DNA from 3 places in the Pectobacterium parmentieri genome. Region 1 is predicted to be linked to each of the others. Evidence: riboswitches for the same ligand, from Rfam matches in the RefSeq annotation. Region 1 holds a riboswitch; each other region holds the start of a gene.
What was found. Region 1 has a riboswitch for thiamine pyrophosphate ahead of thiM (hydroxyethylthiazole kinase). Riboswitches for the same ligand answer to the same signal wherever they lie in the genome.
Positions count from the first base shown of each region.

Region 2: linked by a shared signal. The riboswitch ahead of thiC (phosphomethylpyrimidine synthase ThiC) and the one ahead of thiM (hydroxyethylthiazole kinase) in region 1 are both predicted to bind thiamine pyrophosphate.
Region 3: linked by a shared signal. The riboswitch ahead of thiB (thiamine ABC transporter substrate binding subunit) and the one ahead of thiM (hydroxyethylthiazole kinase) in region 1 are both predicted to bind thiamine pyrophosphate.

Region 1 is NZ_CP015749.1:2,726,844-2,730,119, forward strand. Features, by position in the region: gene thiD (bifunctional hydroxymethylpyrimidine kinase/phosphomethylpyrimidine kinase) at 181-984, opposite strand; gene thiM (hydroxyethylthiazole kinase) at 981-1,775, opposite strand; TPP riboswitch at 1,813-1,909, opposite strand; partial or broken gene A8F97_RS24910 (transposase) at 2,206-2,325, shown strand; gene A8F97_RS12385 (hypothetical protein) at 2,783-3,276, opposite strand, start outside.
Region 2 is NZ_CP015749.1:3,806,522-3,809,797, reverse strand. Features, by position in the region: gene thiC (phosphomethylpyrimidine synthase ThiC) at 1-1,674, opposite strand, end outside; TPP riboswitch at 1,788-1,925, opposite strand; gene A8F97_RS17285 (Rsd/AlgQ family anti-sigma factor) at 2,048-2,509, opposite strand; gene nudC (NAD(+) diphosphatase) at 2,618-3,276, shown strand, end outside.
Region 3 is NZ_CP015749.1:4,939,914-4,943,189, forward strand. Features, by position in the region: gene thiP (thiamine/thiamine pyrophosphate ABC transporter permease ThiP) at 1-369, opposite strand, end outside; gene thiB (thiamine ABC transporter substrate binding subunit) at 345-1,328, opposite strand; TPP riboswitch at 1,409-1,505, opposite strand; gene A8F97_RS22485 (LysR family transcriptional regulator) at 1,659-2,564, opposite strand; gene A8F97_RS22490 (aromatic alcohol reductase) at 2,850-3,276, shown strand, end outside.

The DNA.
Region 1 (3,276 bases):
GATTTCACAGCAAAGTAACCGGACACACCCGTACTGTCACGCCGAAATACGCTTAATTTAGTTTGAAATTACTGACAAAGATGTCGCACAAAGTACAAGTCGATTTACTTATCCCCGTCATACTTCAAGCGGCGTGCGCGTTGACTTCACGCCACTCGAATTATTTAGGGTACGCAATATTTACCACCAGCGATGGAAGTGATGAACGGGGCCGATCCCGTGCCCGACCTCCAGCGTGTCGGCCTGCTGTAGCGCCTGCTGTAAATAGTCCTTAGCGACCTTAACCGTCTCTCCCCAGCTATCGTGACGCGGTCGCAGCGCCGCCAGCGCGGCAGACAACGTACAGCCCGTACCATGCGTGTGACGCGTATCCACGCGCGGCGAACTAAAGCGCTGCGGGTCGGCCTGTCGGCTGAACAGCCAGTCTGGGCTTTCCGCTTCACTGAGGTGACCACCTTTCATTAACACCGCCTGACAGCCCATCGCCAGCAGTGCTTCCCCCTGTTCACGCATGTCCAGTTCATTGGTGGCAGGTGACGTATTCAGCAATGCGGCGGCTTCTGGCAGGTTGGGCGTAATCAAGGAAACCAGCGGCAACAGCTCACGGCGGATCGACTCCACCGCTTCAGGCGCGAGCAGCGGATCGCCGCTTTTCGCCAGCATCACGGTGTCTAGCACCACAAAAGGAACCGTGTAATGACGCAGACGCTCGGCAACCGTTTCAACAATATCGGCCTGCGCCAGCATCCCAATCTTGGCGCTGTCGATACGCACATCGCTCAACACGGAATCTAACTGCGCTGCGACAAAATCCGGCTCAATTCGGTAGACAGACTGCACGCCGCGTGTGTTCTGCGCCACTAGCGCGGTAATGACCGAGGTGCCATAAGCCCCCAGGGCTGAAAACGCTTTTAAATCCGCCTGAATCCCCGCACCGCCACTCGGATCGGTACCCGCAATCGTCAACGCATTGATACGTTTCATGCCAGATCCTCCGCACGCAAGGTATAGAGTCGATCAAGGAAGTTGGGAATAAAACTCCCCGTACCTTGCGACGCCAAGGCCGCCTGTTGCCCTACTAATGCCATGACATAGCACGCCGCCGCCACGTGGGATAAGCGATCACCTTCCAGAGAAGCAAATCCCGCAACCACCGCCGACAGCGCGCAGCCCGTACCGACCACGCGTGTCATCATGCTATCGCCGCCGGCTACCGCCATATCGCGCTCACCGTCCGTGACATAATCCACTGCTCCGGTCACGGCCACAATCGTCCCCACCTGCCGGGCCAATTCGCGCGCAGCAGGGAGAGCCACCAGCGAATCATCGGTGCTATCCACGCCCCTCCCCTGCGCGGCCAACCCAGCAAGCGCCATGATTTCGGACGCATTGCCGCGAATCGCCGCCGGTTTCCACGTCAGCAATTCCTGGCAAAATTCAGTACGGAAAGTTAAACCACCTACGGCAACGGGATCGAGCACCCACGGCGTACCCGCCTGATACGCGCTGCTTACGGCTGCACGCATCGCCTCGGCACGCGTGCGTTCCAACGTACCAACATTAATCAGTAACGCATCTGCCATCACGCTGAACTGCGCGGCTTCATCAGGATCGACCACCATAGCGGGCGAAGCATTCAACGCCAACAACACATTAGCAGTAAAAGATTGCACTACATCGTTGGTCAAACAGTGTACCAGCGGTGAAGCAGAACGAAATTGAGTGAGTGAGGTTGCTGCCTGAGCGGCAGAAAAGTCGGTGGGTTGCGTGTTCATAGGTCTCCCAACCGGCGTGGAAGAAAGCGGTAACCGGTGGGGAATACCGTGACTTCCCTACGCTGGCATTATCCAGATCAGGTGGTACGGGTATTTCTCAGCCTTCACAAAGAAGGGCACCCCGAGTCATTTACTACGCTTCGCAGCATAAGTAAGTGACCCCCGTAAAGCAAGCGCCAGTTCGTCCCGTTCCACCACCGATAAAAATGAAAAACTACAGTCCGCGCTGACATAGAGAAAAACGCCATCCCCCTTTAGATTGGTTAATCAACCCCATACTGAGGATCAGAGATGGGATGGTCGACGCCGAGATTGATCCGGTAATCAATACAATTTGGCTAAGCAGATAAGTTAACAAAACGGGGATACACTCCGGCTGGAAAATATTCCGGGTATCGGTCCGCTACGTGCATCAATCCTGACTGTCGCATTGAATGAAGGCACCGATTTTCATAATGGACGATACTTTGCCAGTTATTTGGTCCTGGTTTCGAAGGAGCACAATAGCGGCGGAAAAGTCAGGCTTCTCGGGATAACAAAACGTGGAGACGGTTATCTACGTGGGCTGCTTATCCATGGATCCCGCTCAGTGGTTTACCGGGTAATGAACCGCCGGGAAGATCGAAGCGGCAGTCTCCAGCGATGGCTGAAAGGTATCATTGTCCGCAGCGGCGTGAATAAAGCCGTAGTCGCGCTGGCGAACTAAAATGCCCGGGTGGCTTGGGCTCCGGTAAACCAGAGAACGGATTATATAGCTAAGTAATCAATTGATTTATAAGAAGTCCGAAGCGTTGATGAACTGGCAGGTAGAACCGATTCTCTGTAAACCTGACAAATAACTCGGCCACAGCAGGCCCTTGCGATAATCAGGCCAGGGATTACGGATGTTCATCGAGGCTCACGAAGCCGAATATATGTGCGTGACGACTTTGTCAGAAAAAAACTGTCCGTGCTTGCATCGGCGAGGTGTCCATATAGCTATTTAGCTTTCACTTACCAACTCTATATTACTTGAATAGATCCTTAACAAATGAAATCTTCGGGTTGATAGCGATTAACTTATCAAGCAACGGATAAAACCATTCGGGTGCTTTCCATTGGTTAAAATCAGGATGATGGTTGATCGCCATCGGTGTTTTAAGTAACGGATGATCAATGTCAGGGGTACTTAAGCCATGTTTGGCACGGAAATTTTTAATGGCCTGATATTCGAATGGCCAGAGGAATTGATGATCTTCTGATATTTCATAACCTAATAAAGGAGACTCATTTTCTACAAGTTCTGAACGTGCAGACCATTTCAAGTGATTATCACAAAGAGCGGTGAGCCAGTCCGTTAATACTTTTCCATCCTTTGAATAAAGGGCTTCTCGGACAAAATTACTATAAAATTTATCAAAGGGTATCTCCATTGAATCCCAATCAATAGTCTGTTTTTTCTCACTGGCCAACATTTCAACGGCTAGTATTCCAAGTTTTTGTACTTCTAATTCACCCAATT
Region 2 (3,276 bases), 1.1 Mb from region 1:
ATTAAACTGATCTTCCCAGCGGAATTCGAAGCGGGCTTTCGACATAGCGTTATCACGGATTTGCGCCCCGGGATGACCTTTCGCCAAGTCGGCGGCGTGGGCGGCGATCTTGTAGGTAATCAGTCCCTGTTTGACATCTTCTTTGTTCGGCAAACCGAGATGCTCTTTCGGCGTCACGTAGCAGAGCATTGCACAGCCGAACCAGCCGATCATGGCGGCACCGATACCAGAGGTAAAGTGATCGTAACCCGGTGCGATATCGGTGGTCAGCGGGCCGAGCGTATAGAATGGTGCTTCGTGGCAGTGCTCCAACTCTTCGGTCATGTTGCGGCGGATCATCTGCATCGGAACGTGGCCGGGGCCTTCGATCATCACCTGTACGTCGTATTCCCAGGCGATTTTGGTTAGCTCTCCCAGCGTATGCAGCTCGGCGAACTGAGCTTCGTCGTTGGCATCCTGAATGGAGCCTGGGCGTAACCCGTCACCCAGCGACAGCGCGACGTCATAAGCGGCGCAGATTTCACAAATTTCACGGAAGTGTTCGTACAGGAAGCTCTCTTTGTGATGCGACAGACACCACTTCGCCATGATGGAACCCCCGCGTGAGACGATGCCAGTCAGGCGTTTGGCCGTCAGCGGTACGTAGCGCAGCAGTACGCCCGCGTGGATAGTGAAATAGTCCACTCCTTGCTCAGCCTGCTCCAGCAGCGTATCGCGGAACATTTCCCAGTTCAGGTTTTCTGCCATGCCATTCACTTTTTCCAGTGCCTGATAGATCGGCACCGTCCCAATGGGCACCGGGCTGTTGCGCAGGATCCACTCGCGGGTTTCGTGAATATAGCGGCCAGTTGAGAGGTCCATCACTGTATCCGCACCCCAGCGGGTAGACCAGACCAGCTTTTCCACCTCTTCTTCGATGGAGGATGTCACCGCGGAATTACCGATATTGGCGTTCACCTTCACCAGAAAATTGCGCCCGATAATCATCGGCTCCGACTCGGGGTGGTTGATGTTTGAAGGAATAATGGCGCGCCCGGCGGCCACTTCCTGACGGACAAACTCCGGCGTGATGTTTTCCGGCAGGAGGGCACCGAAACTTTGCCCAGGATGCTGCTGGCGCAGCACTTCACCGCGAATGCGTTCGCGTCCCATATTTTCGCGAATGGCGATAAATTCCATTTCCGGGGTAATTATCCCCTGCCGTGCATAGTGAAGCTGGGTGACGCGTTTGCCCGCTTTGGCACGTAAAGGCCGTGGCAAATGCTCGAAGCGCAGATGATCCAGACCCGCATCTGCCAGACGTTGCTGGGTAAAATCGGAGCTAACGCCGGATAACGCTTCGGTGTCGTGACGCTCTGCAATCCAGTTGGCGCGTAGCTTCGCTAACCCAACGCGGACATCGGGTTGGGCTGCGGGATCGCCATACGGCCCTGACGTATCGTAAACCGGGATCGGCTCATTAGGTTCGTATTGGGGATTGTCTTTGCCGCCGCCGAGTAGCGTCGGGCTGAGCTGAATTTCACGCATCGGTACGGCGATGTCGTCGCGCGAGCCTGCAAGGTAAATGCGTTGGGAATTGGGAAAGGCGGTTCCCTGTAAGGTTTCAATAAACTGTTGGGCGGCGGCGCGTTGCTCACGGCGGCCTGATTTGGACAGCACTGGTTCTGTAGACATAGCAAGTTCCTGTAAGACGTAAAGGGAAGATTGCTTGTCTGGAGCCGGAGGGAGTAATAATGATATTGAGCATCAGAGCAGGTATATAGAAATACGCAGCCGTGAGCTTAATGAAGTGCATTACTCTTGTTCCCTTCGCAGGTATTAACCCGATCAGGTTCCGCGGATCCCGAATTAACGGTCTCAGCCTGTGCACTTATAGGTTCCGTAAAAACGAAACACAAGCACGCTAGGCACTCCGACAAGATTTGCCCGTCTGTTAGACGGGTCAATAAAACCCCTACACTGTATGACGGCAAAACGCGGATGTCAAAGCGTGCCGCTTTTGCCTGTACAGCGTGTGATGATGTTCTTAAATAACGACAAATGACGACTAGTTATCGTAAACCTGCGTAATCATGTTGTCTTCTAACGTAAAACGCTCTTCTAATGCTTCGCCGACGCTGGAAAGTGCCTGCTGGAATTCAAGACAGTTATCATCATCGATAGCGGCTGCCAGATGGCTATCGTAAAACGTCATGATTTGCTGTGTATTGTTTTGCAGGGCGAGGTCGAGTTGTGTGGAAAGCGCTAATACTTGTTCGCTGTGGGTCGCTGCTTCATGCAGCATCTTTTCGTATAAATGAAAGTGGCCGGTAGAAAGATAGTCCACCAGATTCTGGCAAAAATGATCCAATGCTTCTTCATCCAAAAGAGAAAGCGCTTCCTTGTTCGGCTTGATGCCAACCAGATGATAGTAAGCCACCAGAAGCTGCTTACGCGCTTGTAGCCATTGGTCGATTAACGCATTATTGCCACCAACGTATTCAGTCAGACTTTGTAGCTGGTTTAGCATTGTTGACTCCGTGAACGGTAAGAAATAACTGAAATCCCAGTTATAAAACTTATGTAATCACTCTGAATGTAAAATGCCAGTGAAGTGGCAATGGAGCAATAAAAAGATATGGAACAGACGCTAAAAGGTGATGAAACCGGCTGGTGGATAGTTAGCGATGCGATACAAATTTGGCTTCCCCAAGGGGAATTGCCACGCGGAACGGCTATAGAGTGGTCGTTGCAAGGGAAAGTGGCTCGCCAGATTGGCGAATGGCAAGGGCAGCCTGCCTGGCTGGTGTGCCAGGGGCGGGATACGGGTATGGCGTCCGTTCGCCAATTGCTCGATCAAGACGTGGGCTTATTCCAACTGGCGGGGCGAGGCGTGCAGTTGGCTGAATTCTATCGCTCCCATCGTTTTTGCGGTTACTGTGGCCATGAAATGGTGCAGAGCAAAACGGAGTTGGCGTGCTTATGCGGCCACTGCAAAGAACGTTATTATCCGCAGATCGCCCCCTGCATCATTGTCGCGATTCGCCGTGGCAAGGAGATTTTGCTGGCGCAGCACAATCGGCATCGCGGAAACATGTACACCGTGCTGGCTGGATTTGTAGAAGTGGGCGAAACGCTAGAACAGACGGTCGTGCGTGAGGTGATGGAAGAGAGCCAAATTCAGATAAAAAACCTGCGTTATGTAAGTTCGCAGCCTTGGCCATTCCCTCATTCACTGATGATGGCGTTTGTGGCGGATTATGCGGGGGGAGAAATCAAGCACGATCCGAAAGAGCT
Region 3 (3,276 bases), 2.2 Mb from region 1:
AGAGGCCAGCCAGCCTTGTCGGCCATACACGCTGAGTAGGCCAAAAACGGCCACCAGCACGGGCAGCACCAGCGTCATCGCGCACAGGCGAAGCAGCCAGCGATGGCCGGGGAAGCGCCGTCGGTACAGCGCTCTGGCGAGGAAGATCGCGGGAACGGTAGAAAATAGCGCGGAGAGAAAAGCCTGCCAGAAGGTAAACCGAATGACATGCCAGAGATAGCTGTCATGCCATAGCGTGCGCCACTGGCTTTCTGGCGCCTGTATCCACAGTGCGCCAAAAGCCAGTACGGCAACGGAAATTAACAGCGTGGTGGCCAGTAGCCCTGGCCACAGACGTCCGCCGATCAGTGGCTGACGGCGCGTTGCCATGCCTGAATCCACTGCGTCCTTTGGTCGGCGACTTCTTGTGCGCTGAACTGCATCGCTTTCTCAGGTACGGCAAGCGTCGCGAAGCCCGCAGGCAGTTCAGTTTTCACCGCCGGATACATCCAGTTGGTAGTAGGGATAGCCTGCTGGAAAGTCGGGCTCAGGATGAACTTCATAAAGCGTTTTGCCAGCTCGGGATTTTTGCTGGAAGCCAACTGCCCGGCGATTTCGATTTGCAGATAGTGTCCTTCGCTGAAAGTGGCCGCTGCGTAGTTGTCTTTCTTCTCTTCGATGATGTGGTAGGCCGGTGATGTGGTATAGCTTAGCACCAGATCCGCTTCCCCTTTAAGGAACAGGCCGTAGGCTTCGCTCCAGCCTTTGGTCACGGTAACGGTTTTTTTCGCCAGCTTCTGCCAGGCTTGCGGCGCGTCGTCGCCGTACACTTTCTGCATCCACAGTAGCAGACCTAGTCCCGGCGTGCTGGTGCGCGGGTCCTGATAGATCACTTTCCACGGTGCGTTGCTGTCCAGCAGTTCATGCAGGCTTTTCGGCGGGTTCTTCAGCGTGTTTTTGTTATATACAAACGCGAAATAGCCATAGTCGTAAGGAACGAACGTTTTATTGCTCCACCCCCCTGGCACCGTAACAGTGCTGGTGTCCTGACCGTGTGGTGTAAATAGGCCGGTTTGCTCCGCAGCCTGCAACAGGTTGTTGTCCAGCCCCAGAATGATATCCGCTTTGCTGTTTTTTCCTTCCATACGCAGACGGTTCAGCAGCGATGCGCCATCCTCCAGCGCGACGAAATTCAGCTCGCACTCGCACTCTTTTTCAAACGCGGTCTTGATGACAGGTCCTGGACCCCACTCTGAAGCGAATGAATCATAGGTATAAACGGTAAGCGCGGGCTTGGCGAAAGCGGATGCTGAGAGCAGTAACAGACAAGGCAGGCTGGTTTTCAGCACGATGGCTGAACGGTGTAATAATTGATTTAACACTTTGCACTCCTGAGAATCATAGGGTGGCAAAGGACTTCGAGGCAGCAATAAGCCACACTCTCAAATCCCTTCGCCGGTATTAACCGGATCAGGTTCGACGGGTATCTTCTCAGCGAAAAATTTTCCGCACCCCGTTGAGAACGCCTCATTGTAAAGGGTTAAGCCGGGCAGCGAAAGGTTCTCAGCGTTCCGGCTGCGCAAACCAGGCTTGTATGCCCATTCAGACGCGGTGGTGTGGCCGTAGTAGGTGCACAATTTCGCTTAACGTGAAGGCTTTTGTGTTCTATTTGTTGGCATTTACCATTTCATGGCCTCCTGCGCGATTAGCGCGGTACACCAGTCGATAAAAGCGCGGATAACCGGCGAGAGGTGGCGGCTTTGCGGGTAGAGGATGAAAATAGGTTCAAGCGGTGCTTCGAGATCAGGAAGCAGCCGGACAAGATGTCCATCAGAGAGTTGCTGGCGCACCATATAGCTGGCAATGCGTAGTAGACCCAGACCCGCTACGCCAGCGGCGAGATAGGCATCGGTGTCATTTACGCTGATCTGTCCTGCTAGCGGAATTGCTACGGTGTGAGCTTCATCGTGAAACCCCCAGCTAACTGAACGACCTGCCCGGCTGTGGGTATAGCCCACTGCGACATGATCTTTGAGCGAGTCTAACGTTGTGGGGTATCCATGTTGTTCAAGATAGCGTGGGGAAGCGCAGATAGTCCAATGGAACGCCCCGAGGTGTCGTGCGACCAGTCGTGATAATGGTGGTTCTCCGGTTCTGATGACACAATCGATACCCTGCTGGACAATATCCACGGTGGCATCACCCAGGTGGAAGTCTAGCCTTATTCCAGGATGACGTTCACAGAAGTCGGGCAGTGCCGGGATAAGGAAATTTTTGACCAGAGAAGGTGTCGCTCCGATTCTGATCGTTCCCTGTAGTTCCTCCTTTTGCTGTGCCGTTACGCTTTCCGCCGCGTGCACATCCCGTAAGATCGCTTTGCAACTGTCGTAATAGCGCAGGCCAACATCCGTAATACTGAGTGCTCGCGTCGTTCGGTTAAGTAACCGAGCGCCGAGATGTGATTCGAGTTCTTTAATGCTGCGGGTGACGGTGGATGGCAGAACATGCAGGGTTTCCGCCGCTTTTTTGAAACTACCCGCATCGACCACACGAATGAATGTTTCCATGGCCTGAAACCGATCCATACGATGATGTCTCCCCATTTTGCGATGAAACGTTGCTGACCGTGTAGACAGCGTATCTGCCGTGACAGCGGCTAGCGTGTTTTATTATTCGATTCTTTCAAATTATGAAGTGGTCTGAGCGAATCTTATCATGCGTGCATTTTTGTATAACATAATCCCCGATCTCTGGATTTCCTGAAAGTTACAGGTATGAATAGGCCAGGGCATGTTAGCACACTGAATTCATCGGGAACGCACTCGACTCCTTATGATGGCGATAATTTGAAATTTTGAAGGAATTAAGACATGAATGACAGCGGAACAGCGTTGAAAGATATTCTTGTGCTTGGCGCAGGGCAGCTCGGTATGGCGGTATTGCGTGCTCTCGCACCGCGTGCGCGAGCCTTGCCGTTGTCGGTCACGGTACTCGTTTCGCCGGACACCGTTAACGGTCCGTCGGATCAGGGTATGGCAACACTGACCGAACTCCGTGCATTAGGGGTTGACGTTATCGGGTTCGACCTGGCCTCTGATGAATACGCTCTGACGGAGCTTTTCAAGCATTATAAGACGGTATTGAACTGTTCGGGGTTCGTGGCAGGGCCGGGCACTCAAATGAAAATAACCAGAGCGGTGTTGGCTGCCAACGTCACGCGCTATTTCCCTTGGCAATTTGGCGTTGACTATGACGTTGTGGGGCGAAAAAGCGGCCATCCAGTTTTTGATGAACAGT